DNA from 3 places in the Bacillus sp. SYZHCR11 genome. Region 1 is predicted to be linked to each of the others. Evidence: predicted binding sites of a transcription regulator. Region 1 holds the regulator's gene; each other region holds the start of a gene.
What was found. The regulator Rex, encoded in region 1, represses fermentation and respiration genes when NADH is low (regulators of the CRP and FNR family bind a similar motif). The targets are predictions, from matches to a motif close to TTGTGAAATATTTCACAA.
Positions count from the first base shown of each region.

Region 2: a site for Rex is predicted at 5,759-5,776, ahead of AC2CGA_RS04865 (DUF1641 domain-containing protein). Genes of this name have one in related genera too.
Region 3: a site for Rex is predicted at 3,447-3,464, ahead of AC2CGA_RS16160 (L-lactate dehydrogenase). Genes of this name have one in related genera too.

Region 1 is NZ_JBXUND010000005.1:4,564-15,593, reverse strand. It holds gene AC2CGA_RS16840 (hypothetical protein) at 870-1,469, opposite strand; gene AC2CGA_RS16835 (glycoside hydrolase domain-containing protein) at 1,527-3,812, opposite strand; gene groL (chaperonin GroEL) at 4,138-5,772, opposite strand; gene groES (co-chaperone GroES) at 5,814-6,098, opposite strand; gene AC2CGA_RS16820 (CPBP family intramembrane glutamic endopeptidase) at 6,335-7,069, shown strand; gene AC2CGA_RS16815 (YdiK family protein) at 7,066-7,257, shown strand; gene tatC (twin-arginine translocase subunit TatC) at 7,299-8,057, opposite strand; gene AC2CGA_RS16805 (twin-arginine translocase TatA/TatE family subunit) at 8,064-8,234, opposite strand; gene AC2CGA_RS16800 (redox-sensing transcriptional repressor Rex) at 8,253-8,900, opposite strand; gene moaC (cyclic pyranopterin monophosphate synthase MoaC) at 8,897-9,409, opposite strand; gene AC2CGA_RS16790 (ABC-F family ATP-binding cassette domain-containing protein) at 9,549-11,030, shown strand, end outside.
Region 2 is NZ_JBXUND010000001.1:1,092,110-1,103,139, reverse strand. It holds gene AC2CGA_RS04900 (macrolide family glycosyltransferase) at 1-1,107, shown strand, start outside; gene AC2CGA_RS04895 (DUF8096 family protein) at 1,146-1,331, opposite strand; gene AC2CGA_RS04890 (uroporphyrinogen-III synthase) at 1,507-2,325, shown strand; gene AC2CGA_RS04885 (ABC transporter permease) at 2,351-3,112, opposite strand; gene AC2CGA_RS04880 (ABC transporter ATP-binding protein) at 3,114-3,851, opposite strand; gene AC2CGA_RS04875 (DMT family transporter) at 3,877-4,860, opposite strand; gene AC2CGA_RS04870 (cupin domain-containing protein) at 4,990-5,481, shown strand; gene AC2CGA_RS04865 (DUF1641 domain-containing protein) at 5,869-6,285, shown strand; gene AC2CGA_RS04860 (NAD(P)/FAD-dependent oxidoreductase) at 6,325-7,503, shown strand; gene uxaC (glucuronate isomerase) at 7,690-9,087, shown strand; gene AC2CGA_RS04850 (MFS transporter) at 9,112-10,503, shown strand; gene AC2CGA_RS04845 (LacI family DNA-binding transcriptional regulator) at 10,574-11,030, shown strand, end outside.
Region 3 is NZ_JBXUND010000004.1:280,877-291,906, forward strand. It holds gene AC2CGA_RS16145 (LysE family translocator) at 1-239, opposite strand, end outside; gene AC2CGA_RS16150 (MarR family transcriptional regulator) at 303-764, opposite strand; gene AC2CGA_RS16155 (MDR family MFS transporter) at 878-2,410, shown strand; gene AC2CGA_RS16160 (L-lactate dehydrogenase) at 2,452-3,405, opposite strand; gene amyE (alpha-amylase) at 3,674-5,653, opposite strand; gene AC2CGA_RS16170 (DUF6773 family protein) at 5,883-6,371, opposite strand; gene AC2CGA_RS16175 (YfcC family protein) at 6,463-7,896, opposite strand; gene AC2CGA_RS16180 (M20 peptidase aminoacylase family protein) at 8,030-9,151, shown strand; gene AC2CGA_RS16185 (glycine betaine ABC transporter substrate-binding protein) at 9,187-10,068, opposite strand; gene opuAB (glycine/proline betaine ABC transporter permease subunit OpuAB) at 10,068-10,916, opposite strand; gene opuAA (glycine/proline betaine ABC transporter ATP-binding protein OpuAA) at 10,917-11,030, opposite strand, start outside.

The DNA of each region.
Region 1 (11,030 bases):
ATAGAAATTTATTAATATTAATGCAAATTTAAGATTCTTGTGAAAAAAATCTTGTTTATTTCAAACTGGAATAAAAATAGAAAGATACTTAGCAAACCTTTAGGTTCTTTTAATCTCTAGAATACCTCTCACATTTATCCCTAGAATTCCAAGCGCCCAAATGGGTATGGGGTAGACACAATATGAATAACAGCATGATAAGTGACACTATCCCTCAATATTTCCTCATCTTTCCCCCTTTCTCTTTCCTTCCATTAAATCAAAAAAAAAATTGAACTTATAATTTGTTGTATATTCTTAAGATCTTAAAATATAGAGTGCCATATTTTTTAAAATGTATGTTACTCTACTCTAAATTTTCTATTCACTTGCTACAAGGTCTAATATTTTATCAGCAAAAGCATTTGCAATAATTTCTCCCTCTTCTTCCGTATAATAAGGGACTTCCATTTGCATTGAACTCCTTGGGGCTACCCTTGCCGCTGTAATATCAGAATTATCTCCAATCATAATATTACTCGCATTCAGTCTCGAATTATTTCATTACTATTAAATTTATTTTTATAAAATAGCTTATATCTTTAGAAAACAAGACTATTATAATACTCTTGAACTGCATTTAAAATTGGCTTAGTTTTATTATTTAATAAGATCTGTGCCATGAAAACTCTTTCTGTCCGCGATAACCTTAAGTATTTACAAAATGATCTAATGTTCCCTGTGTAAGTACAATTACCACACTAAAACTAAGGGTATGCGATTTTTGGCAGAGTACTCAACTCTTCCCTTTACAAAGTTAAATTACGCACAAACCCCTTAATTATTTCTAATCAACATTCTATGGCTGTTGAGTTCAAATATTTCTTAATTCAAACTCTAGTTCTTCTGCCCTTTTTCAAGATCCAAACAAGTAATGCAATAAAAACGACATTAAATATAAACGCAGAAATAACATAAGTTTCATCTGAAACGCCAATATACTTCCCTTTCGATTCTAAGAGATTCCTTACTTGTTTACTCCATAAAGAACCATTCAGCGAACTATCGTCTGCTCCAAATGTAATTTGTGCTGTTTCCTTATTGCTGCTTGTAATATTAACACCATAAAATACTGTATACCTATTGTTATAAAAGATAGGCATATAAGAATAGTCAGAAACTAAAGGCTTTACCTTTTTGGCAGGTAATGATACGTACAAAATCGCAGAGTAATTACCTATCCCTGTTTCAAATTGCTCAGCTTTAATAAACTTCGTATTTGAAGGTAGATCAATATTATAAAAATGCTCAAAAATTTGAATATCTTCTTCCGAAAAATCTGTTAATTGGTAGTAATGCGGATCAATAATACATTTATGAAAATACCATCCATTAAACAATAAAAAAAAGGCACTTATTAAAATTACTAATACTGCCTTATATATAATCTTTAACTGTATCACAATGATATGCGCCCCCTCAATATGCATTATAACGCTTTTCCCAAAAGTAAATCAAAACAGCGATTTACTTTTGGGAAGAATTAATTATTCAAATTTTATTTTTTGTTTAAGGCAATCTGCAAATGCTTGTGCAATTACTTGACCATCCTCTTGGGTATAATTCTTAACATTAAAATGATGTTTAAATTCCAAACATACAGGATTGTTGGTGTTTAAATAGTACTCTGCATCCTTAGTAACTGCTTCAAATGAATTATTAAATCTGTTTTTGAAAAATTGAGAGTATCTTCTACTATAGCCGGTAGTATAGTATTCTTCAAATACCTTGTAAACTGGTTGTGAGTTAATCCCTGTTCTTGTATTCATAGCAAGGTTAACAGCGTCTACATCTCCTAATAAATCTTGAATTCCAAATGTACCAATTTGACCTCCTATTAAATCTATTGCAGCATCATAAGTTGTTTTATAATTAGCATTATAACGAACAGTGTCTCCCCCTACTGTAATTAAATCACCTGCCCATCCTGCAAGATCTTGTATCATTCCTACAGAACTATGAATTATTGCATTAAAAGTGGCCATCATATGTGCGACATCTAGTGTCAGTTTAGAAAATGGATCTATCAGGATTCTCTTTTCTTGTCCCTTCAATACGTTATCAGCTATTTTAACAAAATCTGTGTCAATAAAATCCGCTGTTAAAATCCACAATAAACCATCATATTCATCTTTTCTTAGATACTGGGCAACTAATTCATTTGCCTGTTGAGTAATATTGCCAACCGGATTAGGTTTATTTCCTTCCTTTTCAGTAACATAATCTACTGCTGTATTATATAAAACTTTTAATTGTTCGAAGAACTTATTATTTGTTGCGGAAACAAAATTATTACTATTTTCTTTATTATAAACTATAGAATTAACGCCTTTATTCTTGCCTGATGAGATATTATTATCAATCTCTATTTTCCCAGGTCCGTCCCCTATACTCCTTGTCTTTATTTGGTCAAATGCCCAATCGGTGGGAAGTGAATAGCCACGGTTACCGCTAAATCCTGAAGACATATCACATACAAAACTGCTGACCGAATAACCGGCTGCGGCCACGCGACTACAAACATTTCTCGCGCCATAAATACCAATTTGATAACCACTATTGAGTTGGGCAAATGTCCTTTTAATTGCTTTAAAATAAGGGAGTATGCGACTGGTAACCTCACCGTCAATAGCGTCGTAATCTACAGTAAAATAAATAATAGTATTTTCTTTAAAACCAAATCCCTTAGCCGCACCAACAGCTGCTCTGGCATCGAATACCCCTTGAGTTTCTGTAAAATAAGAAGCTTGAATTGAGTTTCTCTCGTAAATTGGAAATACGCTAAGCCCTGCAGCAAATATAGTCTCTAATTCAGGCAACGTCATCTGATACGATCCAGTAAGGTATCTCCCAACCGTTGTATACCCGTTGGCTTTCAAAGTTGCTGCTCTGGCAGCATTAATTGGTGTGGCACAATCACAAGCTGTTCCTTTCCTATCTTCGTCACCTTTGCTTACTAAAAGAGATGCCCAGGTCTGCATTCCAGCTACTCCATCGGCAGGTAATGCTGAAAACTTTTGAAAATTAATAAGTGCTGTTCTCATATTTTCATCGAAGATACCATCAAATCTTCCTGGATCACGATTATTACAGTACAAAGCATATTGTAAGAGCTTTACTAAATTAGCTTTTGTGCTACCCATTGAGATTGTCGGGCATTTTGATTTTGTAGCAGGTCCAAATGTTCCAGTTGGTTCTGCTATTCCTTCTTCGACCTGGAGTGCATAAATTAAAGCCTCATTAGTTTGTCGGGAGTATCTACCGTCACATGGATTAAGGCCAGTGACCTTATAATATTTCCGATTCAACTCTTGTTGAATATTACGAATTTTGGCATCTCCTACATTTACAAAAGCGTCCATATTTAATAACGCTTTAAAGATTATAGGAGTTGCAATTCCATCTTGGTTAGACAACCCTGCATCAGTTTGAAATTTTTTTATAGCAGCCTTTGTACCATCACCATAGGTTCCTGTAAAACCAGTTGGATTATATCCCTTGCAATACAATGCACCTTGAAGAATCATAATTTCATTTCTTGTTTTTTCATTCGAGGAATTAGATTCAGTTGATAATGTAGGACATTTTGCCATAGTAGCAGGTCCAAATGTTCCAGTAGTTGACGTAATTCCTTCTTCAATTTGTAATCCTGTAATCAAAGCCTCAATCACAGGCCACCCTGTTTTTCCATTTTCATCGATTTTTACATAACCTGGCTTGTTTAAGTAAACAAGATTTACCCATTGTTGAACTTTTCGTACCATTTCATCCATTGTTTCCACTCCTTATTTTTTGTTAGTAAAGTACTTTCATTTAAAGGTGGCAAACGTATGACAAAATAAGAATATCTGCTCTTACTTCAAAAGATGCAAAGAATAAAAATCAGCAAATCGCCTATGAACATAAATTTCTTTTAAAAGATTTGTAACAAAGTCGTATGCCTTGATGCTAACTTGAATAAATTAGAATATTTTTTCGGAATTTGAGTTGAATAATAGAAATTAAAAAAAGCCTCTCACAAATTCATTGAACTTGTGAGAGACTTCGATATGGTGTTACATCTGGCAAACCCTTATGTCAAACAGGGATCATAATTTTTTACATCATTCCGCCCATTCCGCCCATGCCGCCCATGTCAGGCATTCCTGCGCCGCCGGCGTTTTCTTCCGGTTTGTCAGCGACAACGGCTTCAGTTGTTAAGAGCATTGCTGCTACAGAAGCTGCGTTTTGCAGGGCTGAACGTGTAACTTTTGTCGGGTCAACGATACCTTTTTCGATCATGTTTACCCATTCGCCGGTTGCAGCGTTGAAGCCTACGCCGATTTTTTCATTTTTCAGGCGCTCAACGATGACAGATCCTTCAAGTCCTGCATTGTGTGCGATTTGACGGATCGGCTCTTCAAGCGCGCGAAGCACGATGTTGATACCTGTTTGCGCATCGCCTTCAGCTTCCACTGCAGCGACTTTGTTGTATACGTTGACAAGCGCTGTACCACCGCCGGATACGATACCTTCTTCAACAGCTGCGCGAGTTGAGTTGAGGGCGTCTTCGATGCGAAGTTTACGCTCTTTCAGCTCAGTTTCAGTCGCAGCGCCGACTTTGATGACAGCTACGCCGCCGGCAAGTTTCGCAAGACGCTCTTGTAATTTTTCTCTGTCGAATTCAGAAGTTGTTTCTTCCACTTGAGCGCGGATTTGGTTGACGCGAGCAGCGATTTTTTCAGTGTCGCCGGCGCCTTCTACGATTGTTGTGTTTTCTTTCGTTACCACAACTTTAGAAGCGCGTCCCAATTGTCCGATTTCAGTAGATTTCAGGTCAAGGCCTAAGTCTTCTGTGATTACTTCTCCGCCTGTAAGAACAGAGATGTCTTCAAGCATTGCTTTACGGCGGTCACCGAAGCCAGGAGCTTTAACGGCAACAGCGTTGAATGTGCCGCGAAGTTTGTTGACAACGAGTGTAGCAAGAGCTTCACCTTCAACATCTTCAGCGATCAGAAGCAATGGTTTGCCTTGCTGTACAACTTGCTCAAGCACAGGAAGGATTTCTTGAATGTTTGTGATTTTTTTGTCTGTGATTAAGATGTAAGGATTGTCAAGAACCGCTTCCATCTTATCAGAGTCAGTCACCATGTAAGGAGACGCATATCCGCGGTCGAATTGCATACCTTCCACAACTTCAAGCTCAGTTGTGAAGCCTTTAGACTCTTCAATTGTGATGACGCCGTCGTTTCCTACGCGCTCCATTGCTTCAGCGATAAGGCTTCCGACTTCCTCATCAGCAGCAGAGATCGCAGCAACCTGAGCGATAGACTCTTTGCCTTCGATCGGCTTAGAAATTTCTTTTAAGTTTTCGATTGCCACGGTTACGGCTTGTTCCATACCTTTACGCACGCCGACAGGATTAGCTCCCGCAGTTACGTTTTTCAGGCCTTCGCGGATCATAGCCTGCGCAAGCACAGTCGCAGTCGTCGTACCGTCACCGGCAACGTCGTTTGTTTTGCTGGCTACTTCAGCTACAAGCTTCGCACCCATGTTTTCAAACGCATCTTCAAGTTCAATTTCTTTTGCGATTGTCACACCGTCATTTGTAATTAACGGAGAACCGAATTTTTTCTCCAGAACCACGTTGCGTCCTTTTGGCCCTAAAGTTACTTTTACAGCGTCAGCAAGCGCATCGACACCGCGAAGCATAGCGCGGCGTGCTTCTTCACTAAACTTAATATCTTTTGCCATGTTAACGAAACCTCCTCGAATTTTTAAAAATATTTATTTGCTTAGCCGATTACAGCTAAAATGTCGCTTTCACGTAAGATTAAGTATTCAGTACCTTCGTATTTCACTTCAGTACCGGCGTATTTTGAGAAGATAATGCGGTCGCCCTCTTTTACTTCTAAAGCAACGCGCTCTCCGCTTTCCAACACGCGACCTGAACCGGCTGCCACGATTTTGCCTTCTTGCGGCTTTTCTTTTGCAGAATCCGGTAATACGATTCCGCTGGCAGTTTTTTCTTCAGATTCTACGAGTTCAATGACAACGCGATCACCTAATGGCTTTAACAATGTAATAACCTCCTCAATAGTATGAATATGTAATTTTAGCACTCAGCTCTAAAGAGTGCTAACACAGTTATTATAATAAAGAATCTCACTTCCAATTTCAAGTCATAAGAATAAAAAATTTTCACGCTTACATGATTCTCTCTCGCACTGATTTTCTCCTTTTTTCACGTCAAGTTCACTTGTGTTACAATAAGAACAAATAAGTTGATTTTATAGGATAAAGGAGTACATATCATTTGAGAAAACAGTATTGGTATATCATTTTGACATATGTTATCATGCAGCTTTCCGCATTGATCGGCATTCCTTTAATGTACAAATTCGGCTATGCGGGCGGGCACCCTACGAATGCGAATCTCACCATGGCTCAGGGGATTTATTCCGTCGTAAGCTTTTTTATCTGCCTGATTATCGTTCTCTTGATTTTGAGAACCGCGCCGAAACAGACATTAAGAAACGGGAAGAAAGCATCCGCCGGCATGTCCGTTCTCTGGGCGGTCGCGGGAATATGGCTCGCTTTATTTTCTCAGGGAATCGCCGGGATGATTGAGCAGTATGTCTTTCATGTGGGCAGCGGTTCCGAAAACACGAAAGCCATTCTTAACATTATTAAAGCCATGCCGCTCATGATTATCGTTTCTTCTATCGTCGGGCCGATTCTTGAAGAAATCATTTTCCGGAAGATCATCTTCGGTGTATTATATGAAAAAACGAATTTCTTTATCGCCGGACTGATCAGTTCCGTCATTTTCGGCATTGTGCATCAAGACCTCACGCACCTGCTGCTGTATACGGCCATGGGCTTTACCTTTGCGTTCTTGTATGTGCAGACGAAACGGATTATTGTGCCGATATTCGCCCATGTCATGATGAATACCATTGTCGTGGTCATGCAGCTCGGCCCCGCCCAAAAATATATTGAACAGCATAGTGAGCAAATGCAATTAATTATTGGAGGATTGTTTGTATGAGGAACCCAATGACTTGGGGCTTGATTTATTTCGCAGTCGGCTGTATCTTTACGTATTTGGCCGCAAGCTCTCCGGGAAGCATGTGGTCTTTTTATTCCATACTGCTGATGGTTTTCGCCGCTTATAATATCAGCATCTCGTTTAAAATGTTCGCCTTCTCATTTAAAGTGAAGAAAAATCAAAAATAATAAAAGAAAAGCCATTTCTCATCATTGAGAAATGGCTTTTTTTATGCTGATACGTCCTGGTCAGATTCACTGCCGGTCTGCCTTTTCCGATACGCCGCTTTTGAAATCAGGATACTGATCTCGTATAAAATGCAAAGCGGAATGGTAATCATCAAGTGAGACAGCAGCTCAGGCGGCGCAATCATCGCGGCGATCACGAGCAGCACAAAATATGCGTACTTCCTGATCTTCGATAAAAACATCGGCGTGATAACACCGAGTCTCGTTAAAAACATGATCAGCACCGGCATCTGAAACAGCAGCCCGAACGGAATCGTCAGCTGCAGCAGAAAATGAAAGTATTCGGTGATCCCGATCACCTGGTTGACATCCAGGTCATTCGAGACCCGCTTCATAAAATCAACGACCAGCGGAAATAAAATATAATAAGAAAACGACACACCGCCGACAAACAGCACGATCGAAATCGGAATATAGCTGAGTGTTACTTTGCGCTCCTTCTCATACAGACCCGGACTGACAAACGCCCAAATCTGATAGAGAATAATCGGCGAAGTCAAAATGATGCCGATGATAAACGCGAACTGCAAAAAGATAAACAGCGGATCCGTCAGGTTAAAAGCATTAAGGGTGAGCTCTTTTACTTCATCGGCTTTTTGAAGATACACAATGATAGGTTTTGCCAGAAAAAAGCCGGCAATAAAGAAAACCGTAAAGGATAACGCCACAATCAGCAATCGTTTCCGAAGTTCGGCAATATGCTCCACAAGCGTCATTTGATTCACTCTCATACGCGTCATCCTATCTTACTGTTCTTCTTTCTTTTTTTCCTCTTCTTCACCGGCTAATCCCTTAGTAGCGTTCTTAAATTCACGAAGCGTGTCCCCCGCCGCTTTTCCTAATTCGGGAAGCTTCTTCGGACCGAAAATAATCACCGCCACCACACCGATAACCGCCAGGCTTCCAGGACCGATCATGTGCAGCTCCTCCTTTCGCTATTCAATTTCTTCCAAAACAGAATAATGCTTTAAGAAATAAACCAATGATTGAAGCTCTACTGCTAAATCTATATGATGAATTCGAATGTGATCCGGCACATTCAATCGGGCCGGCGTAAAGTTAAGGATTCCCTTGATTCCGAGCGACACGAGCCGGTCGGTGATTGACTGGGCGGCAACCGCCGGAACGGTAAGAATCGCCACGGGTTCATCCTTTATGTGAAGCTCTAAATCATTAAGATCAAAGACAGGCACACCGCCTACCTCAGTTCCTATTTTACTCTGATTCACATCAAAAGCCATAGATATTTTTGTGTTATTATTTTTTGTGAAATTATAGTGAAGAAACGCCGTCCCCAAATTCCCGACACCGATCAAAATGACGTTCGTCGTTTCATCCTGATCCAGTGTTTTTCTGAAAAATGACAGCAGGTAATCCACATTATAGCCGTATCCTTTTTTGCCGAGCGCCCCGAAATAGGAAAAATCCCGGCGGATCGTGGCCGAATCGACTTTTACCGCATCGCTCAGTTCAGCCGATGAAACGCGCTGCTTTCCTGACGCGTGTAAATTCTTTAAAAAGCGATAATAAAGCGGCAGCCGTTTTGCCGTCGCCTGTGGAATTTTTGATTGATCCTTGTTCATGATTGGTCCTCCACTTTATACTCAGATGCATCTCTTTTAAAATCACCGTTTTTGCCTCCTGTTTTTTCCATGAGGCAGGTCGGGCCGATGACCATTCCTTTATCCAGCGCCTTGCACATGTCATACACGGTCAAAGCGCAGACTGAAGCGGAAGTTAGCGCTTCCATTTCCACACCTGTACTCCCTTTCGTTTTTACGCTTGCCTGTATATGAAGAACGGCTTCGGAATCCTTTTCCTCCCAGCCGAATGAAATGTCGACGCTGCTTAAAGAAAGCGGGTGGCACATCGGGATAATCGCTGACGTCTGCTTTGCGGCCATAATTCCTGCCACCTGTGCGACAGCCAGCACGTCTCCTTTTCCGATCTCGCGGTTTTTTATTCTGCTGTACACGTCATGTTTCATGTGTACGCTGGATATCGCAGCGGCAGTACGGACTGTTGAAGATTTATCGCTTATATCCACCATGCGGGCACGGCCTTCTTCATTAAAATGAGAAAATCCATTCATATTTAAACTCTCCTTACTTCTGATCATACACTATTTTCTCCCTGATGTCTTATCCTATAATGTTCCAATTCTGATGTATTGTTTGCTGACAGCAGGTTGATAAGCTACACTTAACTTATTATAACAGAGGTGAAATAATATGATGATCTTACAAATTAATCAGCTATCCAAATCTTTTGGCGCTGATCCTATTTTAAACAATATAAAGCTTGAAGTCAGATCTCGGGATCGCATCGCCATAGTAGGCAGAAACGGAGCCGGCAAATCAACTCTCCTTAAAATTATCGCAGGTCACCTTTCATATGAAAAGGGTGAATTAATTAAACCGAAAGAATTAACGATGGGATATCTTGCCCAGCACACAGGCTTGGAATCCCAGCTTACCATAAAAGAAGAACTGCTGAGCGTTTTTGATTTCCTGAAAGCAATGGAAAAAGAGATGCGCTCTATTGAAGAAAAGATGGCCACGGCCGCCCCGGCGGAGCTTGAGACGCTGATGAAAACCTATGACAGGCTTCAGCAGGATTTCAAGGATAAAGGCGGCTATCAATATGAAGCGGACGTCCGATCTATCCTTCACGGCCTCGGCTTCGGAAAATTTGACGATTCCGTGAAAGTGCAAAGCCTGAGCGGCGGTCAGAAAACAAGGCTTGCGCTCGGAAAACTGCTGCTGACCCAGCCTGATCTGCTTATTCTGGATGAACCGACGAACCATCTCGACATCGATACGCTTACATGGCTTGAGCATTATTTACAGGGATATTCAGGCGCAATCCTGATCGTTTCCCACGACAGATACTTTCTTGATAAAGTCGTCAGCCAAGTGTACGAGGTCTCACGGACAGAAAGCAAAAAATACCTCGGCAACTACAGCGCCTATTTAGAACAAAAAGCTGAGCAGTATGAGAAAGACCTGAAGCTGTATGAAAAACAGCAGGACGAAATCGCCAAGCTTCAAGATTTTGTCGACCGCAATCTGGCCAGAGCTTCTACAACGAAAAGAGCCCAAAGCAGACGAAAACAGCTTGAACGGATGGACGTCATGGCAAAGCCGCTCGGGGATGAGAAATCCGCCGCCTTCCGTTTTGACATTACAAAACAGAGCGGAAACGACGTCCTGCGCGTACAGGATGTTTCCATCAGCTATGACGGCCAGCCGCCGCTCTTGAAAAACCTGACCTTCGGCATTACAAGAGGCGAAAGCGCCGCCCTCGTCGGACCGAACGGAATCGGCAAATCAACCTTGCTGAAAACGATTATGAACACGATCAGTCCGGAATCCGGGTCGATCACGTACGGTTCCAATGTCACAATCGGCTATTACGATCAGGAGCAGGCTGAACTGACATCGTCCAAACGCGTGCTGGACGAGCTGTGGGATGAATATCCGGACATGCCGGAAAAAGAGATCAGAACATGCCTCGGCAACTTTCTGTTCAGCGGAGACGATGTCCTGAAACCGGTCCGTTCGTTAAGCGGCGGGGAGAAAGCAAGAGTCGCGCTTGCCAAGCTGATGCTTCAAAAAGCAAACTTTCTCATCCTTGATGAGCCGACAAACCACCTTGACCTGGACAGTAAAGAGGTGCTGGAAAACGCCCTGATCGACTACCCGGGAACACTG
Region 2 (11,030 bases), on a different contig from region 1:
CTTGTCAATCGCGGATATAAAGTGACATTCGCTACGACTGAGGAATTTGAAGCTTCCGTTGCCAAAACGGGTGCCATTCCCGTTTTATACCGCACAAGCATAAAGGCGGACCCGAAGACGATAAAAGAACGGGTAAACAAAAGTGACGCGTTTGTGATGTTTCTGGAAGAAGCGGTTGAAGTGCTTCCGCAGCTGGAAGAGCTGTACAAAGACAACCTTCCTGACATCGTCCTGTTTGATTTTTTAGCGCTTGCCGGAAAATTGTTTGCGGATAATGGCGGCATCCCGGCCGTAAAGTTCTGCCCGAGTTATGCAATGAATGAGTATTTTCAATTAGGAAGAGACGAAGAAACGATGGAAGCGGCCAAACAGGCGATAGAAGAATATCAGGAGAAAATTGAAAATGAACAAGTGAAACGGATGACAATGGAAGAATTTTTCATGCCTGAAAAATTGAATATCGTCTTTATGCCAAGGGCCTTTCAGCCGAAACAGGAAACCTTTGATGAACGATTCTGTTTTGCGGGTCCGTCTCTTGGGGAACGCACAAATACGGGAAGTCTGGAAATTGATGCAGCCGATGACCGTCCGCTTATGCTCATCTCACTGGGAACGGCGTTTAACGCCTGGCCTGAATTTTACCGGATGTGTATTGACGCGTTTCGGGACTCGGGCTGGCGGGTTATTATGTCAGTCGGCACAACAATTGATCCGGAAAGTTTTTCGGATGTGCCCGATCACTTTATCATCCGCCAGCACGTTCCGCAGCTTGATGTGCTGGAGAAAGCAAAGCTGTTCGTATCTCACGGCGGGATGAACAGTACAATGGAGGCGATGAATGCGGGTGTTCCGCTCGTTGTCGTTCCGCAAATGCACGAACAAGAGGTCACCGCAAAGCGTGTGGATGAATTGGGGCTTGGCGTGCATCTGCCGCCGAAAGAAGTCACTGTGGCCCGTCTGCAAAAAGACGTTCAGAACGTATACGGCGATAAAAACATTCTCAGCCGCGTGAAAAGCATGCAGCAGAAAATAAAAGAAACCGGCGGCCCTAAACAGGCTGTTTGCGCCATTAAAGAATTTTTGAAAACGGCGTCCGTCGAAAATTGATTAGAAAAACAGGCAGCACCGGACGGCTGCCTGTTTTGTTATATGTTTTTCTTCATGCCGCATCTCCGGCATTCCCTCAAAAATTTTCCGCCCTTCACTGAGCTTTTAAACAGCGTGTAGTCGCAATTGTCACATCGGCCGCTGTGAACATCAGGATATTCATTGAACTCATAAATGACCGAAGTATCGTATCCTTTTGTCTCGAACTCTTTTTTTGTTTCCATGATTGAAAGTCCCTCCGCGAATCAAATCGTTCTGTCCGGTTAATGATACAGCAACTGCACGGGGGATTCAACGGGAGCATAGCTTGATTTTCCCGGCTGATTGCGTAACAATAATAGAAATAAATGACGGCCTGCCATAGGGCGCCCGGCATCTGAAGGGAAGAAGAAAACAACGATGGGAAAAGGATTGAACGGGAAACGGATTGCCATCGGCGGTTCGCGGAAAACAGAAGAGATCACAAAATTAATAGAAAAGCAGGGCGGAACGGCGGTCATCCGTTCCCTCCAAGGAACCGTATACCTGGCGGAGGATCAAATGGAACCCGACGTAAGAACATTTGCCGAGCAAAAAGCCGACTGGGTGATATTCACCACAGGCATCGGTACGGAAACGTTATTGTCGGTATCGGAAAAAATCGGTCTGAAAGAAGAATTTTTAGCGGCCGTTCATGAAGCGAAAATCGGCTGCAGAGGCTATAAAACATATGCGGCCTTAAAAAAGCTCGGCATCACGCCGCATGCCTCAGATGAAGACGGTACAACAAGAGGGCTGATCCGCTCCTTGGAACGATTTGACTTTAAAGATAAAAAAGTTATGATACAGCTTCATGGCGAAAAAGCGCCGGTTTTAACGGAGTTCCTTGAGAAAAACGGAGCGGAGGTATTCCCTGTTCTGCCGTATCAGCATATTCCGCCTGAAAGGGAGACGGTCGATAAACTGATGGGAGAGCTGTTAAACGGAGAGGTCGATGCCGTATGTTTTACGACAGCCATTCAAGTGCGCTCTCTCTTTGATTATGCAAAAGAAAAAGGATCCGCAAAAGAATTGCAGCAGGCATTCGAAAAACATGTGCTTGCCGCCGCAGTCGGCAAAGTGACGGCTGAAGCGATCCGGGATGAAGGGGTAAAGAGGGTCCTTGCTCCGGACATTGAGCGGATGGGAGCGATGATAATTGAATTATCCCGTTACTATGAATCTCTGACCTTGTCATAAACCACCATTCAGCAGGGAAAAAAGCTTACGCTTCCCTGCTGAATTTTTTTAATTGCCAGTGTTCCGTGAAAAGGGAAGGATATGTCAAGGCGCTGAGTATGATGCATGTAAGAAGAGCGGAGGCCATCGTTGTAAAAACGATCAGCAGCTGAAAGCGCACCGCCTGTATCGGATCAGCCCCCGCTAAAATCTGCCCCGTCATCATGCCGGGAAGCTGAACGAGACCCAATGTTTTCTGGCTTTCTAGCGTCGGGATCATACTGAGTTTCATACTGGACGTCAATATCTGCCGGACGGCCTGCTTAGGCGTTCCTCCGAGAGAGAGAATCAGCTGGATTTCTTCTTTCCGCAGGTCTGCTTCCGAACTGAGCCGGCTTAAAAACAGACTTGAGAGCACCATGGAGTTTCCGATGACCATGCCGCTTATCGGAATGACATATCTTGAAGTGAACGGAATGATGTGAAGGGTCAGTAAAAGTCCCTGCGTCACGGTTTCCGCGATTGCCAGTGTCAGAAAAACGCGCCAAAATGAGGCGATCCGCATTTTTTTCCGTTTGGCGACATTGTGCGAAGCGGCCGTGAGCATGAGAAGCACCATTAATATGATAAATATCGGGTGATCACCGCGAAAAATCAGCGACAGCACATAGCCTATGATGAGAAGCTGAATGACGGCCCTGACGGTTGCGACGATCATATCCTTTTCGACGCCGGCTTTAAAAGATTTAGACAGGAATAAAGCGATAATGACAAATATACTTGTTAGTAACAGTGAAAGATCATTCATATCAGCACCCGCTCCCTTGTAAAAGCGCCCGGGCTTTTTCGTGTTTCGGTTCCTTATAGAACGTTTTCGTTTCCGCGGTCTCTAAAAGCCGTCCCTCAGCCATAAACCATACCGTATCGGATAATCGTTCCGCTTGTTCAAGGTTATGGGTGATCCACAGGATTGTCAGCTGTTTTTGCCGATGGAGTTTCGTAATCAGTTTCTCAATGGTGAGAACGGATGAGGGGTCGAGCGCCGAGGTGATTTCATCCAGCAGCAGGATGGACGGCAGTCCGGCGAGAGTTCGCGCTAATGAGAGTTTCTGCCGCTGACCTCCGGATAATTCTTTCGCATTCCGATCCAGAAGCCCGCGCGGAAGGTCTGTAAAATCTGCGAGCTCTTCAGGGGTATAGTGCTGCGCCCCGTGGAGTTTTTCTGGGAGCAGAAGGTTGTCCCGCACCGTGCCCTCCGTGACGGGAGCTGATTGAAATGCAAGGCCCGCGGTTTTTCTGAGCTCCCTGATATCCCAGCGCCTTATTTCTTTTCCGAATACAAGCACTTCCCCTTCATCAGGTGTATTCATCAGATTGCAAAGTGACAGCAATGTGCTTTTTCCCGCGCCGGAAGGCCCTATCAACGCCGTGATAGAACCTTTTTGGATATGTCCGGTTACACGGCTTAGGACATCAAAGGACGTATTGTTTTGTTCAAAGCGTTTGCCGGCTGACAGAAAAGATATTGCCGGAATTTCTTCTTTCATATAGGATGACACCTTTCGTAAAAAATCAGGAACCGGTGAGATTGGCTGACGTTTGCTCCGCCGTTTTCTGGTCTGTCTGCCGGGAAGCGAATGTATGCATGACCATTCCCGCAATAATAATGAACAGTCCGGCAAATGAAAGAAGTGACGGAAACGCCGCGGATAAAAAGACGATTTCGCCGATCAGTGCAAAAAGAACCTCTCCGGACTGCGTCGCTTCAACAGCAGCGAGCTTCTGCGGCTCATTCCTCACCATATCGGTGGCGCGGAAAAATAATACTGTTGCGATAACGCCCGAGCTGAGTGCGACGATAAAGGATTGGAATGTCTGTCCCATTGAGGGAAGCCCGTCTCTATACCAGCCGAAAGCGGCGATCAAAAGCCAAAACGGAAGGCTTGCGAGCGTCATGCCGAGCACCCGCTGAAACGTATCGAGTTTTCCGCCGTATTGTTCCAGCATTTTGCGGTTGCCGAGCGGATAGGCAAACGCCGCGATGACGACCGGCACCACGCTGAATAGTATCGTGCGGCCGGACAGAGAACCCGCATGCTGAAGCTGAATCAGCCCGGCTCCGATCAGGATGATGACGGAAGTAACCAGCGAAATCAGCGGTATCTTTTGTCTGACGGAAACCGGGCCCGCCGGTGAATTTTTTGTTTCGCAGAAAAACGGCGACAGAAGCACACCCGCGACAATTGTAATCTGCCACGTGCCGGCGATCAGCCAGCCCGGCCCATATGCCGCCGCAAACGTAATCGGGGCATAAAAAAGCACGAACCCGGTAAAACTCCACTTCAGCCAAAAAAACGGTTTTTTCCGGATTTCATGCCAGAGCGGCGCCCATTTTCCTTTCACATAAACGATCAAAAATAAAAACGGAACCATAAAAAGAAAACGCAGGGAAGAGCTCCACATCCAGCTTCCGCCGGAAAGCTCCATCGCCCTGTTTAAAATAAATGTGACTGCAAAAAACAGAGATGCCAATATTCCGATTACGATGGCTTTCATTAAATCCCTCATTTTGACACATATTTTTTTATACTATACTATTCACCGGCAGGCTTCGCAATGGAATATGAGAAAATAGCGTTTTAATAAATGATGAATGGGAAACAGACATATACGGAGGTGAACACAATGCAGAAAGAGGATATTCAAGTGCTTTATTTCGAAGATGACGGCCGCATTCCGAATAACCCGAATCTTCCGCTTGTTATTTATAAAGCGGTATTTAAAACGGTACAGAAAGCAGAGTCCGTCCTCCGCCGGCACGATTGGTCTAACAGCTGGACGGGCGGAGTATTTCCGTATCATCATTTTCACAGCACCACGCACGAAGTTCTTGTCGCGGTAAAAGGAACCGCGGTTTTGAGGTTCGGCGGGGAACAAGGGGCGGACGCCGTTCTTCAAACGGGAGACGCAGCGGTCATTCCGGCCGGCACCGGACATAAAAAACTGTCGGGCAGTTCTGATTTTACCGTGATCGGAGCTTATCCGGGCGGCCGGCAGTACGATACAAAAACGGAGAAAAATGATAGAACTTCAGAAGAAATCAGCCGTGTCCCGCTCCCGGAATGTGACCCCTTTACGGGAAAAACGGGCCCGCTTTTAAAACTGTGGGAAAAATGACAGGGGAAAAGCGGACGGTCTGTAAAAAAATAGCCTAAAAGAAACGTTATTACACCCCCGCCATATAAATAATTTCATAAACGAAACAATTCACGTTCAAATTTTGTTCAAAAAGTGTTATTATATAAGAGTAAATCAAATTGGGGTTTTTTATGTTTGCTATTTTCAGAGAGGAAAAAGAAATTTTGACTTATTCAATTGTTTTTGTTGATATAAAAATAATACTGGATATGGCAAAGTGAAAAACTGGGTAGTAAACATTTATTTTTGTAAATGATTGTGCATGAATTCACAATCTTGCTTTTTCATGCTTTTCTGCATGAAGGGGGAAAGGCTACCCTTTCCAAAAAAAATCAGCATACTGCTTATAGTAAAGGAGAATCGGATATGCCAGAAACAATCGATCAAACAAATGCATCTGTCAGCCAAGGCCAACGCGATCTTATTGATCAGCTGCTAAAACCTGAAGTTCAAGAATCACTGACTGTTTTAGTGGATCAGCTTCCAAAACTGACTGAGTTAGTAAATATTTTAACGAAGTCTTATGATTTTGCACAGTCTGTAGCGACAGACGAAGTATTGAAGAGCGATACAGTGGGTGCGCTTACAGAAATTCTTGAGCCGGTGAAAGAAACAGCGAAAGAAGTTGCGGCTACTGCGATCGAAGCAAAAGACCGCGCGGATGCAAGCAATGAAACGATCGGACTTTTCGGCCTGCTGCGCATGCTGAAAGATCCTCAAGCTCAAAAGCTGTTCCGTTTTGCTAACAGCTATCTTGAAATCATGAACGAAAAACAAAAATAATCTCAGATTCAAATTGATATAAAGGACGGAGGATATACGATGTCAAAACATATTGTCATTTTAGGCGCTGGTTACGGCGGAGTTCTTTCTGCTTTAACCGTTCGCAAACATTACAGTAAAGATGAAGCACGCGTAACCGTTGTGAACAAATACCCGACTCACCAAATCATTACGGAGCTGCACCGCCTTGCAGCCGGCAACGTGTCTGAACAGGCTGTTGCTATGCCGCTGGAAAAACTTCTGAAAGGAAAAGACGTTGACATTAAAATCGCAGAAGTCAATTCTTTCTCAGTTGATAAGAAAGAAGTTGCCCTTTCTGACGGTTCTAAGCTGACTTATGACGCGCTTGTTGTCGGACTTGGTTCTGTTACGGCTTATTTCGGCATTCCTGGACTTGAAGAAAACAGCATGGTGCTGAAATCTGCTGCTGATGCAAACAAAGTATACAAACACGTGGAAGACCGTGTGCGTGAATACTCTAAAACGAAAAACGAAGCTGATGCAACAATCCTTATCGGCGGCGGCGGCTTAACAGGCGTCGAGCTTGTCGGTGAGCTTGCTGACATCATGCCGAACCTTACGAAAAAATACGGCGTAGATCCGAAAGAAATCAAACTGAAATTAGTCGAAGCAGGTCCGAAAATTCTTCCTGTTCTTCCTGATGACCTTATCGAACGCGCGACAAAAAGCCTTGAAAAACGCGGCGTTGAGTTCTTAACAGGTCTTCCTGTTACAAATGTTGAAGGAAACGTTATTGATCTGAAAGACGGTTCAAAAGTCGTTGCCAACACATTTGTATGGACAGGCGGCGTACAAGGCAACCCGTTAGTCGGCGAATCCGGCCTTGAAGTGAACCGCGGCCGTGCGACGGTTAACGATTTCTTACAATCTACTTCTCACGAAGATGTATTCGTTGTCGGAGACAGCGCTGTATACTTTGCGCCGGACGGCCGTCCGTACCCGCCGACAGCGCAAATCGCTTGGCAGATGGGTGAACTTGTCGGTTACAACCTGTTCGCTTACTTAGAAGGAAAAACGCTTGAAACATTCAAGCCTGTAAACTCTGGTACGCTTGCAAGCCTCGGACGTAAAGACGCGGTTGCCATCATCGGAGCGAACTCTACTCCGCTGAAAGGCCTTCCGGCATCTTTAATGAAAGAAGCAAGTAACGTACGTTATTTAACACATATCAAAGGATTATTCAGCCTCGCTTACTAATCCTTAAGATCATACAGAAGACATTGCCGGACTTTTCTCGGCAATGTCTTTTTTACATGAAAATGTTAACAGATACAATTTTCTGAAAAATAAAATAAAAATGATTGATATGTGAGAAAGAGGAAGCTAAAATAAAAAAGAACCATTTTGTTAACGTTAACATTTTTTAAGAGGGAGGATGAGAGTGTGAAAGCTTTTATGGGTGATGACTTTTTACTGGATAGTAAAACGGCCGTAAAGCTGTACCGGGAATACGCTGAAAACATGCCGATCATTGATTATCACTGTCACTTAAGCCCAAAGGAAATCTATGAAAATAAAACCTTCGCAACCATTACGGAGGCATGGCTTTACGGTGATCACTACAAGTGGCGGATCATGAGGGCCAACGGCATTGAAGAGCGCTGCATTACCGGAAACGCTTCAGATGAAGAGAAGTTTTTCGCCTGGGCAAAAACGGTGCCGATGGCGATAGGCAATCCGCTGTACAGCTGGACGCATTTAGAGCTGCAGCGCTGGTTCGGCATTTATGACGTATTGAATGAAAAAACGGCCGCGGCAATTTGGAAAAATACGAATGAGCTCCTGCAGGGAGACGGGTTTGGCGTAAGGGATCTCATTCTGAAATCAAATGTCAAAGTCATTTGCACAACCGATGATCCTGCCGATGCGCTGACATACCATGAACTGTTGAAAGAAAGTGATTTTCCGGTTCAAGTGCTGCCCGGATTTCGGCCTGACAAAGGTCTGGACATCAGCAGCCCGGGTTTTGCCGATTGGGTCCGGTCGCTGGAGAGCGCTTCCGGAATGGCTGTCACCACCTACCAATCGTATTTGGATGCGTTGGAATCCCGCGTCCGCTTTTTTCACAATGCCGGGGGAAGAGTGTCGGATCACGCATTAGATCAAATGGTTTATGCCGAGACGACCGAAGAGGAAGCGGCCCGGATTTTTGCCGCCGGATTAAGCGGAGAGCATGTGTCTTTTGAAGATGAAAAGAAATTCAAAACACGGACGCTGCAATATCTTTGCGGTCTTTACGCCGAACTGGACTGGGCGATGCAGTTCCATATTAACGCGTTAAGAAATACCAATACAAATAAGTTCAGCAGCCTCGGTCCTGATACGGGATATGACTCGATTAATGATGAATGTATCGCAAAACCGCTTGCCCGGCTGTTAGATTCCGCCGAAAAAAAGCGGCAATTGCCTAAAACGATTTTGTATTCTCTGAATCCGAATGACAACTATATTATCGCCAGCATGATCAACAGCTTTCAGGATGGGAAAACACCGGGGAAAATTCAATTCGGCACAGCCTGGTGGTTTAATGACACGAAAGATGGAATGCTTCAACAAATGAAAGCGTTATCAAACGCAGGTCTGTTCAGCCGTTTTATCGGGATGCTGACGGATTCAAGAAGTTTCCTGTCCTATCCCCGCCATGAATACTTCAGGCGGCTTGTCTGCACGCTGATCGGCGGCTGGGCGGAACAAGGCGAAGCGCCCTGCGATATGGAGCTTTTAGGGAGGATTGTCGAGGGAATTTGTTACCGGAATGCTGAGGAATATTTCCGCTTTTAAAAAATGGAATGAAAGAGGTGGCCTATGAGTAATGTGCCTGTCGTGACAGCACCTGGCGCAAAAGTGAAGGAGCATAAGCTGAGTCTGAAAGAAAAAGTATCCTATGGTTTCGGAGATTTTGGGAACGGATTTATGTTTGATCTCGGGCAGATCTATTTGCTGAAGTTTTTCACAGATGTCGCAGGCATTCCGGCAGCGTTCGCCGGCAGTATTTTTTTGGTCAGCAAGCTGTTTGCGGCTTTGACTGATCCGATTGTCGGCTCGGCCATTGACTACAGAAAAAAGATCGGACCCCGGGGGAAATTCAGGCCGTACTTATTATTCGGAAGTATTATTCTTGCGGTCATGACCGTATTGATTTTTGTGTCACCGGACGTGAGTGTCACCTGGAAGCTTGTGTACGCCTATGCTTCTTACATGCTGTGGGGGGTCGCTTATTCTTTCGTCAATATTCCGTACGGCTCCCTCGGCGCAGCCATTACACAGGATGCGGAGGACAGAACGGCGCTTTCCGCATTCCGCCAGATCGGCTCTCTCGGCGCGCTGCTCATTACAAGTGTCATCGTCATCCCGATTCTCGTTCATTTTGATAACGTTCACATCGGCTACCCGGCAGTCATGGGAATGATGGCCGTAATCGGAATCGCGGGATTTATGATCTGCTACCGAAACTGCAAAGAAAGAATTATCGTCCGTGAAGCGCCGAAAGAAAAGCTGTCCGTCATGTCGGTTTTCAAATGCTTTATCGGCAACAAACCGCTTCTGACTGTCGTTTTCATGACGATTTTCTCAATATCGGCATACAACATTAAATCCGCTATGCTTGTTTACTTCGCCCAATACAATCTCAACAATGCGGAGCTGATGTCCTACATGAGTTTTATCATCATCGGCTCTTCATTTTTAGGTGTGTTGTTTATGCCGAAACTCGTCAAACGCTTCGGAAAAAAGCAAACGGTGATGATCGGTTTTGCCGTCAGCGCCGCGGCTGATGCGCTGAATTTCTGTCTCCCGTCAAATGTATATATCTTTACGGCGTTAGCGAGCATTGCTTTTATCGGGATCAGTATACCAAACGGCATTACGTGGGCGCTTGTGTCGGACATTATTGATTACGGAGAGTGGAAGACGGGTGAACGGAAGGAGGCGACGACATATTCGCTTTTCAACTTCTCCAGAAAACTCGCCCAATCTTTATCAGGTTTTCTTTCAGGCATCGGGCTGAGCGTTATCGGCTATATCCCGAATGCGTCTCAGACAAAAGGCACGTTAATCGGGATTAAAGGGCTTCTGCTGCTGTACCCGGCTTTCGCTTTAGCGTGCGCCATGCTGATTATCGGTTTAATGTATAAACTGACGGACCGGCAGCATGCCGAGCTCGTTCAGGACTTACATCATGCAAAACCTCAACTTTAGTGATTTTATGGACTGTCCGTTAATGATACAATAGAAATAAATGACAGCATACAGAAAGAAAGGAAAAACGATGGTAACCATAAAAGATATCGCAAAACTCGCCAACGTATCCCACACAACCGTATCCCGGGCACTTAACGGCAGCCCCTACATTAAAGAGCATACAAAACAAAAAATATTAGAGCTCGCTTCACAGCTGAATTACACACCGAATGTAAATGCAAAAAGCCTTGCCATGCAAAAGTCCCATACGATCGGACTGTTTTTTACAAGCATCACAAACGGAACCTCACACAGCTTTTTTTCCGATACCATCAAAGGTGTAAACCGCACAATCAGTGAGGAATACAATTTGTTCGTCCGCGCGATTGACGATCTGAAAAGCTTTGAAACCATTACGCCCATGAGATATGACGGAATCATTTTAATGAGCCAAAGCGACAGTGATAATTCATTTATTTATCATATCCGCGAGAAAAACATCCCGCTCGTCGTGCTGAACCGGGACATTGATGACCGGAGCATCA
Region 3 (11,030 bases), on a different contig from region 1:
AGCACGAAAAAACCGAAGAGCCACAAAAACGTTTTTACAAAAGGAGCGGTCAAAAATTGAGACAGCCCGAAATAGATCAGAATCATATACAGCCCGTCCGCGGCCATGGCGCCGAGACCGAAAATCCATGCATGCCAAAAGCCGTTTTTGATGCCTTTGTCAATTTGCGCCGCATTGACCGGTCCGACAGGTGCTGACAATGACAGCCCGAGAACGATGTAGCTTAAAAAGATGTTCATTGGCTTCCCCCTCATTCATGCAACTTGTACAAGTTATTCATGAATGGACCGTGCTATGATACATTATTTTAATTTCTCAAGCTCGTCTTCCATCATGTCCGTCGCTTTTCCTAAAAAATCGAATATCAGCCGCAGTTCTTCTTCTTTATATTGCCGGCAAAGGCTGATCGTGGACTGGGATAAGGAGCTGAACAATTGCTTCACATTTGCTTTTCCGGCTGTCAGCGGCACGATGATCACCCGCCGTTTGTCTTCGGGGTCTTTTTTCCTCATGACATATCCCGCTTTTTCGAGCCGGTCAATGAGCGCCGTTACCGAACCTGTGCTGAGGCCGGTTTTTTTCCCGAGCTCGCCTGCGGTCATCGGGCCTGCTTCATTTAAGATATCAGCTGATTTCAAATCGGTCGGAAACAGACCGAGAGATTGAGCGGCCGCCTGATGAAACAGGATCGTCCTTGTGGCCATCTTCCGGAATAACTGTATGGCGGTTTCCTCCGTCTCGCTTCTGGTATTTCTTGTTGACAACTGACAGGCCTCCCTATAAAATCAATTTATCTTGACGATCAAGATAATTTTCGGCAAATCTAATATGATCATAGCAAATTTAATGATCAAAAGTAAGTATGGGAGGAAAAAGCATGGAACAAACAGCCGCGAAGGACGCCTCGACGAAGTTTGTCGTCATCGGTCTTTTGCTGGGCATTTTAATGTCGGCTATGGATAATACAATCGTTGCCACTGCGATGGGAAATATCGTGGCGGACCTCGGAAGTTTCGATAAGTTCGCGTGGGTGACGGCATCATACATGGTAGCCGTTATGGCCGGTATGCCGATTTACGGAAAACTGTCCGATATGTACGGACGCAAGCGTTTCTTTTTATTCGGTCTTATTCTTTTCTTAATCGGATCTGCATTATGCGGAATCGCTCAAACAATGGATCAGCTCATTATTTACCGCGTCATTCAGGGAATCGGCGGAGGTGCGCTGATGCCGATCGCCTTCACGATCATTTTTGATTTATTTCCGCCGGAAAAACGCGGAAAAATGTCGGGCATGTTCGGTGCCGTTTTCGGCCTTTCCAGCGTTCTCGGGCCGCTTTTAGGCGCGCTCATTACCGACTCCATCAGCTGGCACTGGGTGTTTTATATCAACGTGCCGATCGGTATTTTATCATTGTTTTTCATTCTTCGTTATTATAAAGAATCCCTTGAACACAAGAAGCAGAAAATCGACTGGGCCGGCGCGATTACGCTGGTGGTTTCCATTGTCGGTCTGATGTTCGCTCTTGAGCTCGGCGGAAAAACGTATGATTGGAACTCCGTTCAGATCATCGGTCTGTTCGCTGTGTTCGCCGTGTTCTTTATCGCCTTTTTTATCGTGGAAAGAAAAGCGGAAGAACCGATTATCTCATTTTGGATGTTTAAAAACCGTTTATTTGCCACGGCACAGATTCTGGCGTTCCTTTACGGAGCCACATTTGTGATTTTAGCGGTATTTATCCCGATTTTCGTTCAGGCTGTGTACGGCAGCACCGCGACGAGCGCGGGCTTTATTTTGACACCGATGATGATCGGTTCTGTTATCGGAAGTATGATCGGCGGAATTTTCCAGACGAAAGTGCGGTTCCGTAATTTGATGCTGATTTCCGTGGTCGCTTTCTTTATCGGAATGCTGCTGCTTTCCAATATGACTCCGGATACGGCGCGTACGATGCTGACGGTATTCATGCTGATCTCAGGATTCGGCGTCGGCTTCAACTTCTCACTGCTGCCGGCTGCGTCCATGAACGATCTGGAGCCGCGTTACCGCGGAAGCGCCAACTCAACAAACTCGTTTTTGAGATCATTCGGTATGACGCTCGGTGTGACGATTTTCGGGACCATCCAGACGAATGTGTTTACCAACAAGCTCACAGATTCATTCAGCGGCATGAAAGGAGCGGGCGGCGCGATGCAGAACATCGGAAATCCGCAGGAGATTTTCCAGGCCGGCACGCGCGCCCATATTCCGCCGCACATTCTGGATCGCATTATTGACGCCATGTCGCAAAGCATCACATATGTATTCACGCTTGCGCTGGCGCCGATCGTCATTGCGGCCGTTACCATTTTGTTTATGGGAAAAGCGAGAGTAAAAACCTCTCAGGAAATGGCGAAAAAAGCGAATTAAAAAAAGCAGTACATGGCGTTTGTCATGTACTGCTTTTTTGTTTACTCCGCGAAATGCGGAGCGAGAATGTCTTTCAGCACGTTTGCGCTATGGTTGAATTGACGCTGTTCTGTTTCATTCAGCTCAAGTTCCGTCACACCGGCGATGCCGTTCCGATTGACGACAGCCGGAATGCCGATAAAGACGTCGTTTACACCGTATTGCCCGTCCAGATATGTGCTGACGGTTAAAATACTGTTTTCATTACGCAAAATCGCTTTTGTGATGCGGGCGAGGCTCATCGCCACTCCGTAATATGTCGCGCCTTTTTTCTCAATAATATGATAGGCGGCGTTTTTCACATCGTCCACGATCTGATCCAGCTCGTCCTGTTTGTAAGCTGCATTTTTCTCCAGCAACTGCTGCACCGGCACTCCGCCGATATTGGCGTGACTCCATACAGGAAGCTCGGTATCGCCGTGCTCGCCGATAATGTGGGCGTGTACGTTTTGCGGAGCGGCTCCGAAATATTCACTCAGCATATAACGGAATCGCGCAGAATCCAGTGTCGTGCCGCTGCCGATGACGCGTTCTTTCGGCAGACCGCTGAATGTCCATGTCGCATAAGTGAGAATGTCGACCGGGTTTGTGGCAACGAGGAAGATGCCGTCAAATCCGCTTGCCATTACTTCACCGACAATGCTTTTGAAAATGGCGAGATTTTTTTCGACCAGCTCAAGTCTCGTTTCGCCCGGTTTTTGATTGGCTCCGGCACAGATGCATACGATATCGGCATCCTTGCAATCTTCATATGTTCCGTAAGACGTTTTCACCGGATGAGGTGCAAATGCCTTTCCGTGATTTAAATCCATGACATCGCCCATGGCTTTTTCTCTATTTACATCAATGATCACAAGCTCATCTGTGATCCCTTGGTTAATTAACGCAAATGCATAACTGCTTCCAACAAAACCTGCTCCGATTAATGCTACTTTGTTCACTCGTTCGTTCATCATGTATGCTCATCCTCCAGTGTTTCGTGGTGTCTGTTTTTAACTTGTGAAGTATTTCACATTTATATTGTGCAACACTTCACAAACTTTTGCAAGAGAAAAGTTTGATTTTTGGACAAAAAATATCGATGATGGTTTCCAGATTGTTGACAACATCCTAAAACGGAACCGTTTTAGGATGTTGTATCTTTTCAGCGTGATTGAAGACGTGCTGTCCTTTTCCCAGAAGCGAGGGTTTGCCGGCACGCTGATGTGATGATAGCCCTATCCATTAATGCGGAAGATAACCGTTTAAACCGGAGTTGTTATACAAACCATTCTGCACATAATCAAATCCGGGCTGGTTCTGCCCGGGCACTTGGGCGCTGCCATTGTTAAAAATCACTTTGGCATTGGCCGTATCCGCATTCGCAGGCAGCGTCAGCGTGTAAATTCCATTTGCATTCTTAGTCATTGCTTTCCCCGGCCACGATCCGGTTAATTCTATGGCCCCGCCTCCATCATGTTTGTAAATATAAGCATTTACCTGGCCCCAATGATCCGGATTTTGATAGCCAATGATGTTGGTTTGGGCCGGGTCTTTTTTGACAAACGTGTATTCTTGGGTTCTCGCTGCACCCTCGCCGTTCGTTCCGGTTAACTTGATGTTGTATGTCGTGCCGATTGGATCTCCTTTCCCGATCGTTAATCGGTCTCCATCCTTAAATGCTGTCTGCTGCCCATTATTGATTTGGTAAACGGCTTTTGTTGTTTTCGCATTTGCACGCAGGGTGACCGTCAGCTGATCATTGAAAGAATGGACTGCCCCCGTTTGGTAATTCTCAAGAAAGACCTGAGGCGCATTTCCAATATCATCAGAATAAAGAACAGCCGCGGATCTGGCATTGATCGTACCTGTCAGTTTGCCGTTCGCTACTTGAAATGAACCGGCGCCGGCCCTATTATCATACCTGCCGTCAGGCAATTTCGTTGAAGTATTGACGGTGACAGAAGACGATCCCGCATTAGCCAGCACAACGCCTTTTGAGCCGCGCTGATTCATCAATATTTGATTGTTCCCATTCGGATTCGAGAGTTCCTCAGGCTGCCCGGCCATTACATTGTGAAATTGATTGACCGCAGTGATCGTCTGATCTTTAAATAAGGCGCTCCCGCGATCTCCTATTTGACTTTTTCCAGGAAATCTTACACCATTTCCTCCGCCCTCAGGTCTGGAAAAGAAAAGAGGCGTGCTTCCTGAGCGGGAACCAATCACTGCCCAGCCTAAACGAATATCGTCATCACTCATCCATGTGGACTCTTCCTCATCATTGGCATACGTATCATGTGATTCCACCCATGTGACCAACTTGTCCGCAGACACGTCAGATGCATAATGGGAGATATTCGACACACTCAGATTACGGTTCTTTAAAGCGGATCTGATGGAATGCCCATAGTTAGAAGCCGTCACATTCATATAATTCGCATAAGCAGTATCTCTGGACGCGCTGTCTTGCAGGATTTCTCCGTATTGGAACTCCGCCGATGTATTTGTGATATTCGGCCAAAATCGGCTGCCGTAATTCCCATCATCCGGAAGCTCTATATGCTTGGCGGCATCATAGCGGAACCCGTCCGCTCCGTCATTCAATGCTCTTTCCAAGAAATGTTTCAGATAGGTTTGTACCTCAGTATTCTGTGTATTCCAATCATACAGCCCAAGCAATGAATTTTGAGTGACGTCCCACCTGTCCGACCAATTTTTAATTTGTGTGTTTCCATGGGTCCAGTTTGGAATACGCTTAATCTCGTCAGAAATCGCGGCGTAATCGCTGGTGGTATGATTGATAACCGCATCAACAATGACTTTTACGCCATATTTTTCCGCGGCTGCACACATGTCCTTAAATTCTTGTTCAGTGCCTAAGTAACGGTTGCCGATTTGGTACGATGTCGGCTGATACAGCCAGTACCAGTTCCTCATGCTTTTATCTCCTTGGTTCCCTTCCTTTACTTGGTTAATCGGAGACGTCTGAATGGCTGCATAGCCCGCATCACGAATCTCTTTCATATTTTGTGTTAACGTATTGAACGACCAATTCCAGGCATGAAGGATGGTCCCGTTTTTGACCGATGACGCGGCCACCTCATTCGATTTGTTTGCAGTTTCAGCGTTTGCAGCCGCCGGGCCTGACAAAACCAAATGAAACAGCAATAAAAATCCGGCGAATAACGGCAGTAAAGAGGTTTTGAATCGTTTTTCAAACATTTTTGACACTCCTTATTTCATTTTTGAAGACTGACTGCGGAGTCAAAAATTCCTCTTACTCTTTCTTCAGCTCCTTTCAACTGTTGTGAAGACTGGAGAATTCTGTTAACGCTTACATTTCAACTTATCACACTCTCTCTATCAAAGCAACGCGGCAGAGTGAATTCAAATCTATATTCCTATCAATTAAAAAGACTTCCCGCTTTCAAACAAAAAAAGAAACCACCTGTCAAGATGATTTCTTTTTTATTTCTTTTATCGCTCTTCTGTAAGACAGCTTCACAATGACATACCGAAGCAGAAACAGAATGCCTCCGCAGACGATAAAAAGAAAGATCATTTTCAGCCAAGCAAAGAATGTATGGGGAAACCCCCTGTCGTACATCGTAAGCGCCGCCACCGCAAAAGTGACTGCTATTGAATCTATCCGCTGCTGCTTCACCCGCTTTTTCAGTTCTTCTTTGGTGTCTATTCTCGGCATGAGCATTCCCGACGCTCCCGCCCTGATGCAATAATAAACAATTATAATGAAGAAAACCGCCAAGCTTCCGGCCCATTCCCTAAACGGACAGTTCAGAACAAGTCCGCGTACGATGATGTCAAGCAAAGACAGTGTGCCCACAAGCATTCCGACTTCTGACCAAATCATTCGTTCTTTCTCTTTCACACTCTCACTCTTTCCATTCACGTTTGAAAGTCTGTTCCGACGCTGATTCATGACTTCCTCCCGTACTATTAAGAATGGCTTACAACTCCCATTATATCTTGCCGATTCATAATGATAAACCGAAATATCATTGACAAAAATGTTAATAAGGGCCCCAATTGATCAGGACGCCTATGCAGATAAACACAAGGCCGATGACAAACCAAATCAGCGCCAGCGGAACCATGAAGCGAAGCCACTTTACGTACGGAATGCCGCTGGCAGCCAGTACGGCCATCAGCACGCCGGAAGTCGGATTGACACAGTTTACGACGCCTTCCCCAAGCATGACCGCTTCAACCGCGACCTGTCTCGTGATGCCCATCAAATCGGCAAGCGGCGCCAAAATCGGAATAAATACGACCGCCTCCCCTGAGCCCGATGATATCAGAAAATGAAGCAGGGCGCTGGAAATATACATTCCGATTGCGCCTGCCATCGGGCTGAAACCGTGCAGCAGTGACGCAAGTCCATTGACTACCGTATCAAGCAGCTTTCCGTGTTCCAGAATAACGGAAATGCTTCTCGCCATTCCGACGATCAGCGCGCCGTAAACGAGCCCCTGACAGCCTGTAATAAACGTTTTTGCGATATCATTTGCCGCCATTCCCGCAATCAGGCCTGACACGATTGAGATAAAAATGAACACGGCGGCCATCTCTGAATCAGACCAGCCAAGAGTAAGCGCGCCGTATAAAAAGCCGGCAAGCGACAAAGCCGCGACAGCCAGAATCAATTTATGGCGGACGGTAAACGGGACTGGCTTGTCCTCCGGATCTGAAGCCTGCGGGATTGAACCTGCCGCCGGAAACCAATCGTTCCCCAGCAGACTGGCGTCCTTTGCTTTTCTGAGCCTTCTCGTATACCGATAAATATATAAAATAGATGATAGCAGAAAACAAATGTAGACGGCAATCCGCAGGCCGATGCCGGAAAACAGCGGCAGCTCCGCGATGCTTTGTGATAACCCGAGCGGTGAAGGTGATAAAATCGTCGCGTTAAACCCGGCATAGCAGCCGATATAAATGACGGCCGCTCCGGCCACAGCGTCCCATTTCAGCGAACGGGCGACGATCAGGCCGATCGGAATAAAACCGATCACGGAATTAACGACGATGCCGGTTGTGCCGAGGATCGAAAATAGAGATCCGACAATTGCAATAAACAGCAGCTGTTTGGTGCGGAACGTACTGATGACATTACTGATCAATCCATTGATAGCGCCCGTTTTCTCCAAAATCGCAATGGTGCCGCCCGTAAACAGGATTAAAAAAATAATCGGCGCGGAACTTGTCATCCCTTCCTGAATCGCGGTAAAAAAAGCGATCGGGCTGACAGGAGACTGGTCTAAAGAATGATAACTTCCCGGAACGGCGGACGTCACACTGCCCTTTGTCACCCTGTCAAATTCCCCCGCAGGAACGATGTATGATGCTATCGCGCATAGTAAAGCGACAATGAACAGCAGCACATAAGCATCAGGCATCACAAACAATTTTTTCTTTTTCAATACAGGTTCGGCCTTCGGCACAGCCATAACATCACCATCCCGCTTTGAATTTATAAACTATTCAGAAAATACAGATATGTGCTATATTATATACAGACCGATTGCCTGTTTTCAATATCAAAAATAAAAAACAGACAGCTTTTGAAGGAGGACTTACGGCATGAACAGACTCACAGAGCATGAAAAGCAAGTCATTATGGACATTTTTGACCACCTGCACGCCAATCCCGAAGTAAGCTGGAAAGAATATCAAACAACTGAATATCTGACTGAAAAACTGAAAGAGGCCGGCTGCCGGATCCGTACGTTTGATGATTGCACCGGTGTTGTCGGCGAAATCGGAGAAGGCTCGCCCGTTGTGGCTGTCCGGGCGGATATTGACGCGCTGTGGCAGGAAGTGGACGGTGTCTTTCAGGCGAACCATTCATGCGGACATGATTCACATATGACGATGGCGCTCGGCACGATGATGCTTTTAAAGAGTCAGCCGAAGCTTCCGAAGGGCACCATCCGCTTTATTTTTCAGCCGGCTGAAGAAAAAGGCGGCGGAGCGCTGAAAATGATTGAAAAAGGCGTACTGGATGATGTTGACTTCTTATACGGCGTGCACGTGCGCCCCGTACAGGAAACGGCAAACGGCCGATGCGCACCGTCCATTCTGCATGGCTCAAGCCGGCATATAGAAGGCCTGATTATCGGAGAAGAAGCCCACGGCGCGAGACCGCATCTCGGGCTTAACAGTATCGAAATCGCCGCTCTTCTCGTCCAAAAACTCAGCTTCATTCATCTTGATCCCGGCATCCCGCATTCCGTGAAGATGACAAAGCTTCAGGCAGGCGGAGAAAGTTCCAATATCATTCCGGGAAAAGCATCGTTCAGCCTTGATCTCCGCGCACAAACCAATGCCGCCATGGAGAAATTAACCGCCGAAACCGAAAGAGCCTGTGAGGCGGCGGCTGCCGCATTCGGCGCAAAAATCGAACTGCAAAAAGAACACAGCCTCCCGGCAGCCGAGCGAAACAAGGAGGCGGAAGCCATCATGACATCTGCGATCAGCAGCATTCTCGGAGAAGAACATGTGGATGAACCTCTTGTGACAACCGGAGGAGAGGATTTTCACTTTTACGGGTTAAAGGTGCCGAACTTGAAAACGACGATGCTCGGCCTAGGATGCGGTCTGGAGCCTGGACTTCACCATCCCCAAATGACATTTGACCGAAGCGCCATCTTTACTGGCGCTGAGATATTAACGGCCGCCGTCCTCAAATCGTTTGAAGCATAAAAAAAAGCAGCCCGTTACAGGGCTGCTTTTCTTCATTACTTCTTCAGATCTTCAATTGAATTGACGTTTTTCATGTACTGAGGAACGACCAGACCCATCTTGACGCCTGTCAGACTCGTTCCTACATCTTCATATTTGCCTTTATATTTAGACGCATATGCCTTATGGGTATTCGGAAGCCAAGCAGACAATGACGCATCCGCGCTGCCTGTCGCAATCGCAGTCCACATCGGTCCTGCCTCCACTTGCGTCAGCTTCACGTCATAGCCGAGGTCTTGAAATACTTTTCCGATTACATTCGTACTTGCGATTTCACTGTCCCATGCCACATAAGCCAGGTTGATTTTATCCCCTTTGACTTTATGGGCGCCTTTTGTCCATTGAGCCACTTGGTCTTTATGTTTTTTCACATATTCAGCTGCGGCTTTGGCCGGCTTTTCGCCTTCCTCAACGGCAATCATGACTTCTCCCATATCGTCCTGCGTCCATTTGAACTGGCTGAGAACTTTGGCCGCGTTAGGCTGTTTCTTACTGAAGCCGGTTCTTGTAATCGTATGAATCTGCTCGGCAGTTCCGTACGTTTTTTTCGGATCATCAAGGAACTTCAGCTTGTATCTGGAGAACATCCAGTGCGGCGTCCAGCCCGTTACGATGATCGGCTTTTTCCGGTCATATGATTTCTTCAATGTCGCCGTCATGGCGGCACTTGACGCCGTGATGACATTCCAGTCTTTCAATCCGTAATCCTTCACGGCCTCATCCGTCAGGGCCATGATCCCCGATCCCGGATCGATACCGATAATGGTTTTGTTCACCTGGTCCGCAGCCGTTGCCTTATCATCAGTCTGCGAACCGCAGGCAGCCAAAGAAAGAGCCAGCGCAGCGGTAACGCCGACACCGATGATTTTCTTAAGCATCAGGCATTCCCCCTGCTCTTCTTCTTCACTTTAATGTTTTGCGTGATACGGTCGAGTGTAATCGCTACGATAACGATCGCGATACCCGCTTCCACTCCGACACCGGTTTTCAACTGTGTCACGGCGCTGTATACTTCAGAACCGAGGCCCGGCGCACCGACCATGGCCGCGATAACGACCATTGACAAAGCAAGCATGATGCTTTGGTTAATACCGGCAAGAATTGTTTTTGTGGCAAGCGGAAGCTGCACCTTGAACAGACGCTGAGACGTCGTTGAACCGAATGCTTCCGTCGCTTCAATCAGATCAGCCGGAACCTGTTTAATACCGAGAACCGTCATGCGGATCGTCGGAGGCATCGCGAAAATAACAGATGCCACAACGCCTGGAACAACCCCGATATTAAAGAAGAAAATTGCAGGCAGCAGGTATACGAAAGCCGGCATGGTCTGCATTAAATCCAGAATCGGTGTGACAATGCGGCGGACTGTTTCTTTCTGAGACGCCCATATGCCGATCGGAACCCCAATAATAATCGAAATCAAAACAGATGTGACGACAAGCGCCAACGTTTGCAGCATCGGCGACCAATAACCCAAATAATCAATAACAAGGAATCCGATTAGCGTAAAGAGTGCAATTCCTCTCGTACTGATCCACCAAGCGAGAGCTGCAAAAATAACAGTCAATAAAATAGACGGGATGAAACCCAAACCGCTCACAATCGCGTTTACGAAAGCGGCCAAGCCGTTTGAGATTCCGTCAAAGAAACCTCCGAACGTCATGGTAAGCCAGTCAACAAACCGGTCAACGATATCTGCTAACGGAATTCTAGGCAATCTGTCCATTTACTTCACCCCCTGAACAGAAGAATCCTGAGCTTGTTCAGCAGAATCTTCAACATTTATATAATCGTTATTTCCTGAAAGCGCGCCGATTAATGCGCCTTTTACAACAATGCC